2 regions of the Comamonas piscis genome follow, and region 2 is predicted to be linked to the other one. Evidence: riboswitches for the same ligand, from Rfam matches in the RefSeq annotation. Region 2 holds a riboswitch; the other holds the start of a gene.
What was found. A riboswitch is a leader RNA that binds a small molecule or an ion and turns the genes downstream of it on or off. The one in region 2 is predicted to bind manganese.

Region 1 (3,405 bases), 1.6 Mb from region 2:
TCGGGCCGATGCCATGCACCAGCAAGCTGCCTCCCACCATGAACATGGCGGCGGTTCCCACAATCGACAGGCCGCGCATCAACCAGGGCGTGAAGGCAATCAGGCCCCGGCCAAAGGCCTTGGCAGCAGCGCTGGACTTGCGCATCAGCCACATGCCCACATCGTCCATGCGCACAATGCCGGCTACCAGGCCGTAGACAAACACGGTAATCGCCAGCGCCACAGCGACCAGCACGGCAAACTGCTCCCACAGGGGCTTGCTGGCCACGGTGCCCAAGGCAATCGCCATGATTTCTGCCGACAGAATAAAGTCGGTCCGCACGGCGCCGGCCACCTTGGCTTTTTCATAGGCCACCGGGTCCATGTTCTTTTCGCTCGCCGCCTTGACCGACGACGGCGCCACGCCCATCTGCTCGGCCTGCTGCGAATCCTTCACGGCATCGTGGGCCTGCTTGGGCTTGTGGAACAGACTCAGCACCTTCTCCACCCCTTCAAAGCACAGAAAAGCGCCCCCCAGCATCAACAGGGGCGTGATCAGCCAAGGCGCAAATGCGCTGATCAGCAACGCCGCCGGTACCAGAATGGCCTTGTTCTTCATGGAGCCCTTGGCAACGGCCCAAACCACCGGCAATTCGCGGTTGGCCTTCACGCCTGTCACCTGCTCGGCGTTCAGCGCCAGGTCATCGCCCAACACCCCCGCCGTCTTTTGTACCGCTACCTTGGTCTGCGTGGCCACATCGTCGAGGATGGCGGTGCTTTTGCCCGCCGCCGTCTTGGTCATCAGCGCAACATCGTCGAGCAAAGTCGCAATATCATCGAGCAACATCAACAAACCAGCACCAGCCATTACGCACTCCCTATCAAATTCGGTGGCAAATCATAGCGATTTCACAAAGCAATGCCGTGTCAGGCCCCGTAAAACGGTGATTTCTACGTTTTGTTGGATGTTGTTCACAAAACTTTATGTAGGCCTTGTCAACAACTTCAGCGCGCCGCCCGTTGTACACCCATCTACACCAGAAAGGTGAAAGGACTGAAATGACTGAAGTGTTTGCTATTTGGCCTGAAGACGAACGTGACCGTAAGCGTGCTCCTGCCCGCTTCTGATACCAGCGCAGCTTGCCAGCGGTTGAGCCAGAACTAAAAACCCGGCGCCCGCATCGATTGCAAGCCCACTGATCTCTCTCACTTTAGCCCCGCTCTGCGGGGCTTTGTTTCGCCTGTAGCAATGCGCCTACAGGGCAACACTTCAAGCCCTCTGCCGTGACAACCGCAGAGGGCTTTGGTTTTTAAACCGCGACCATGTGCTCGTACAGAATCAGCGAGCCAATCGCGATCAGCACCACGCCACCCACCGCCTCTGCCCAGCGGCCGGTGATATTGCCCAGCAGGCGCCCCACCATAACCCCCAAGGTCACCATCGCAAAGGTCGCAAAGCCGATGCTGAGCGCCACCAGGGTGATGTTCACATCCAGGAAGGCCAGGCCCACACCCACCGCCATCGCATCAATACTGGTCGCAAAGCCCGTCGCCACCAGCAGCCAGAAACCATGCCGCGCCGGCCGGCTCATCTCGGGCTCATCAGCGCTTTTGAAAGCGCCCAGCACCATGCGGCCACCCAGCACCAAGAGCAGCACAAACGCAATCCAGTGGTCCCAGGCCTTTACATAATCGGAAGCGGCATAGCCTAGTGCCCAGCCCACCAGCGGCGTGATGGCCTCGATGACGCCAAAAATCAGGCCGGTGCGCAGCGCCTCCGACCAACGGGGTTTGACAAGAGCGGATCCTTTGCCAATCGCGGCGGCAAAGGCATCGGTAGACATGGCAAGCGCCAACAGGGTGATGGAAGCAGCGTTCATCGGGAGTTCTTCTAGGACGGTCGGGCATGAGCACAACGGCACGCCACCACTGCCCGACCCAAGTCGTGCTGACATGCCGATGGTCTCGCCAACCGAAGAACGGATGTCTGCGCCACAGCATGCGAAATGCCGAGTATGTTGACGCAGACGCTTCCAGCGCGGAAGCAGGCTACTCCCCAAGGGAGCCCGCAGTCTAAACGCTGCGCAGCGCTTCGGGGCGCATGGCCCCAAGGGCGCCAAGCTCATTAGAAATGGATCGCATTTCTGTCTCTGCGCGTGAGAAATCGGAAACCATCCCAGCCAGATACCCCGTGCGCAGAACCACGGCTGTGATTGCGCAATGGAGCGTTTCGAAGCCACTTAAGTAGTGGTTACAACGATGCTCAGCGGCCACGAAAGATTTACGAGCTTTTGTTTTTACTGGATTCATTCCAATTATTCCAAACCGAACCAGATAATTATTATAGCCAGCTTCGGAGCTGCCTGCACTCACTCACCTTAAAACTCTCAATATAAATAGATTTACAATTCCGAAAAAAATTGGCATGACCATAATTAGGGTACCAATCAAATATGTTTTGTAGCCATAAGGAAGACTAACGAGAAATAAAAAAATCACCAACCCCAAACATAAATTCAATGCAGATAAAATCTTACCTTTTTTGCTGGATTTTATGAAAAATTGCAAAAATATTGCAAATAGCCACAGGATTATTGACCCTACCCCCATTACCGCAACCAACGGATCACCAGACGCAACAGCATTAAAATCCATTAATCCAATTAATAAAAATATTATTTTTCGCATTTGCATCCTATTTTAAGTCCTGCAACATTATTATTTTTGTAAGCCTGCCATGCATTCTCTGTTACCCTATATAACGGATGACCTTCCACAGGCATTTTCAATTCGTTAAGAGCATGTCCCCATAAGTCATACCATGGCACACTATCTGACCAAGGTTGAAATCCGGCATGTTGAGCAGAGGTTGAATCTTGCATTACGTGCAGTGCAACTCCAAAAAGGAAAAGAGATTCGTAGTTGTTACCCTTAGTTTTTTCATCTATAGCTGCTTGACCAACAATTTTTAGGAAGTCATTTGATTGCGCGCATGCATCACCGGATGACTGCCTTGCATCGCCATTACTCATGGCATGCATAAATGACTTATCTGCCGTCTGATTAATTCCCGAATCTGCCCACACTTGACCTTTGTTTATGATAGACACTCCTTTTAAGTATCCGATTTCCCCACCGAGAACCTGAAGGGTTGCATTTTGGTGAACATAAAATCCTTTTTGAGATGCATGCAACCCCAAATGATCCACATACTGAAGAGGATTTAACGGATACATGAAAAAATTATTCCCCCCTAATAAATGAATGGGGTCTTGGTTTACATAGCAACCCCCAGTGGAGTCATAATACCGATGCCGGTTGTAATAAAGCCCCGTATCCCCATCCGCATGCTGCCCCGGCAGCCGAATCGGCTGGTACAGCTCACCCGGGTTATGCTCCACCCGCACATTCCCCCAAGCGTCTAAT
Region 2 (3,405 bases):
CGTAAGGGCTGCGGAAGCCGCCATCGCGCTCACCGCCACGGTCGCCGCCGCCGCCACCAAAGCCACGGTCGTTACCGCCACGGCCTCCGCCACCGCCGCCATCGCGACCACCACGGTCACCATAACCGCCGCCGCCGCCAGGGTTGCCACCGCCGCCGCCGTAGCCACCACGGTCGCCACCGCCACCGCCGTATCCACCACCGCCGCCGCCATAGCCGCCACCGCCACCACCACCGTAGCCACCACCGCCGCCACGGTTACCGCCGCCGAAGCCGCCGCCACCGCCACGGGGGCCACCAAAGCCACCGCCGCCGCCACGTGGGCCGCCAAAGCCGCCGCCGGGAGGACGTGGTTCCATGGGGCGCGCTTCATTCACGACCAGATTACGGCCACCCAGAGGCTGACCGTTCAAGCCGTTGACTGCCGCGAGGGCCTCGTCATCACTGCCCATTTCCACAAAACCGAAACCCTTGGAGCGACCCGTGTCGCGTTCCATCATCACCTTGGCGCTGGTTACGCTGCCAAACTGACCAAAGGCCTGTTCCAGATCGATGTCGCGAACCTGGTATGGCAAATTACCGACGTAAAGCTTGTTGCCCATTTGAGGGACTCCTGATAACTCTTAAATAATGCGACGGTGAGCGGTAGGACACAAGGCGTCAGCCAACTGCTGCTTCTGTGCATCACAACGAGACCGTTCACGCAGCGCAATAGCCCAATGAAGTAGTACTCCATCCATTATTTTCTGGGATAAAAATGGCGAATGGCATAGTTATCCTCCCTAGGTGTGGCGCAGAAGCTGCATCTAGACGCAAAAAAGGCCTCGAAGAGGCCTTTTTATCGGGCGAACCCGTCATCTAACAGTCAAAACCCGCAAGGGGTTCTGGATGCGATGCTATTAGTAGCTGCCGCCACCGTAGCCGCCACGGCCACCGCCGCCGCCGAAGCCGCCGCGATCACCACCGCCGCCGCCGAAGCCGCCACGGCCGCCACCGCCGCCGCCGAAGCCGCCGCGATCACCGCCGCCGAAGCCGCCGCTACGTGGAGGACGTGCTTCCATTGGACGTGCTTCGTTCACGACCAGGTTACGGCCGCCGAAACCTTGGCCATTCACGCCTTCGATAGCAGCTTGTGCTTCAGCGTCCGAACCCATTTCCACAAAGCCGAAGCCCTTGGAACGGCCGGTGTCACGTTCCATCATGACCTTGGCGCTGGAGACGGAACCGAACTGGCTGAAAGTGCTTTCCAGATCGCTGTCACGGAAAGAGTAGGGCAGGTTGCCCACGTAAAGTTTGTTGCCCATTTGAGGACTCCGAAAAAAGTAAAAAAAGCGATGGAGCCTGATGCAATCAACAAACCTGTGACAACTTCCAAGACGGATCACCGCACGCTCAAGTGTACCCGGAGGCACACAAAGCTTCACCATTATGAGCGAATCGCCTTACGCTGTGTTGACAGAACCCGCAAGCAAACCCTGGTATTTCCCCTGAGGCGTATCTTTGTTGCGGCGCAGCATCATATTTGGGCGTATGATGCGCCAGTCTTTGGGGAGTAGCCTGCCGGGCGCGCAATGCGCCGCGGAGTGTGCGTCAACAAACTTGGGCCCTAGCGGCCTATGGCGTACACAGCACCTTGTGATGATGAGGGCGCTGGGCGAGACCATTGACCACGTTGCGATCCAATGCCGGAGTCGCGATGCGGTCAATGCTGTCTTGCTATATCCGGCTGCAATAACGATCCCCATCATGGAAGCCTTTCTCCTCTCAACCGCTGTTGTCGCCCTTGCAGAAATGGGCGACAAGACACAGTTGCTCTCGCTCGTCCTCGCTGCCAAATACCGCAAACCCTGGCCCATTGTCTTGGGCATCTTTGTCTCCACCCTCGTCAACCATGCGCTGGCGGGCGCCGTTGGTGCCTGGGTCACCACCGTGCTCGGCCCCGATGTGCTGCGCTGGATTCTGGGTGTGTCCTTTATCTTGATGGCCGGCTGGATGCTGATCCCCGACAAGATCGATGAAGACGAGGCCGGCAAGAGCAGCGGCCGCTGGGGCGTGTTCGGCACCACCCTGGTGCTGTTCTTCCTGGCCGAGATGGGCGACAAAACCCAGCTGGCCACCGTGGGCCTGGCTGCCAAATACCCCGCCTCTTATTACTGGGTAGTCGCCGGCACCACCATCGGCATGATGCTGGCCAACGCCCCCGTGGTCTGGTTTGGCGACAAGATCACCAAGAAGCTGCCGATCCGCTGGATCCACCGGGTCTGCGCGGTGATCTTCCTGGTGCTGGGGGTTGCTGCACTGTTCACGACGATGGATTGATACCGATAGCGCTACGGTACAAAAACAAATGCAAAAAGGGCTGGGGGTCTTGCGATCTCCAGCCCTTTCTTTATGGGGCGCCGCCCCATCCCCAGCTTTAATCCAAAGTCATCAAGCTGGCATTGCCCCCAGCCGCTGCCGTGTTGATGCTGATGGCATGCTCGGCCAGCAGGCGGAACAGCGGCAGGCTGCCGTCTGGGGCCTGGGCGGTCATCGGCACGATGGCGCCCGCACGGTCGACGAGGCTGTTGCCAGCAGCTTGCCAGCCGCTGGCCGCGTCGATGACCAGGGCATCAAAGGCTTCGGTCTGCAAGAAGGCCTGGCCGCTGTGGCTGGACAGTTGCACTGAAGCACGCACGGAGGCGGGCAGCTGGGCGAGCAGGCTGGTGTGGGCGCTGCCTGCGGGCCAGACGGCGGTGGCGCCCACGGCTAGCACGGCAGCCAGCTGCGCCAGCAGCAGGGTGTTGCTGCTGGCCACACAGGCCACACGCTCGCGGCCGCTCAGCACATACAGGTTGCGCTCGCCGGTGGGGCCGGGCAGCTCGGCCGCAAAGCCGTTGCCGGTATGGGCGGCATAGCGCTGGCACAGGGCTGCCAGGTCGCCTTGGCCTTGCTGGCTGGCCCAGCTTTGCAGGGCATCCAAAGCGGGGGCGGGTGCAGCATCGGCCTGCTCCAGGCCATGGGCGTTGCTGCGCTGGCCGGAAGCGGGTGCAGGGGCTTGGCTGCCTGCCATGCGGGGCAGGTGGGCCAGCGCATCCACCGTGGCCGTGGCGGGCATGCGGCTCAGCAGGCGCAGCATGTACAGCGGGCCACCGGCCTTGGGGCCCGTGCCCGACAGGCCTTCGCCACCAAAGGGCTGCACGCCGACGACGGCGCCGACGATGTTGCGGTTCACATAGATATTGCCGGCATGCGCGGTGTTGACCACCTGGTGGATGGTTTCATCAATGCGGGTGTGCAGGCCCAGGGTGAGCGCGTAGCCGGTGGCATTGATGTCGGCCAGCAGCTGGGGCAGGTTCTCGCGGCGGTAGCGCAGCACATGCAGCACCGGGCCGAAGACCTCGCGCTTCAGCTCGGACAGCTGGCG

Region 1: another riboswitch for manganese. It lies ahead of mntP (manganese efflux pump MntP); the one in region 2 lies ahead of HS961_RS03240 (TMEM165/GDT1 family protein).

What each region holds. Positions count from the first base shown of each region.
Region 1 is NZ_CP058554.1:2,263,812-2,267,216, reverse strand. Features, by position in the region: gene HS961_RS10115 (DUF808 domain-containing protein) at 1-847, opposite strand, end outside; gene mntP (manganese efflux pump MntP) at 1,290-1,859, opposite strand; yybP-ykoY riboswitch at 1,875-2,042, opposite strand; gene HS961_RS10105 (RHS repeat-associated core domain-containing protein) at 2,655-3,405, opposite strand, start outside.
Region 2 is NZ_CP058554.1:705,922-709,326, forward strand. Features, by position in the region: partial or broken gene HS961_RS03230 (RNA recognition motif domain-containing protein) at 47-601, opposite strand; gene HS961_RS03235 (RNA recognition motif domain-containing protein) at 899-1,303, opposite strand; yybP-ykoY riboswitch at 1,535-1,651, shown strand; gene HS961_RS03240 (TMEM165/GDT1 family protein) at 1,746-2,318, shown strand; gene putA (trifunctional transcriptional regulator/proline dehydrogenase/L-glutamate gamma-semialdehyde dehydrogenase) at 2,416-3,405, opposite strand, start outside.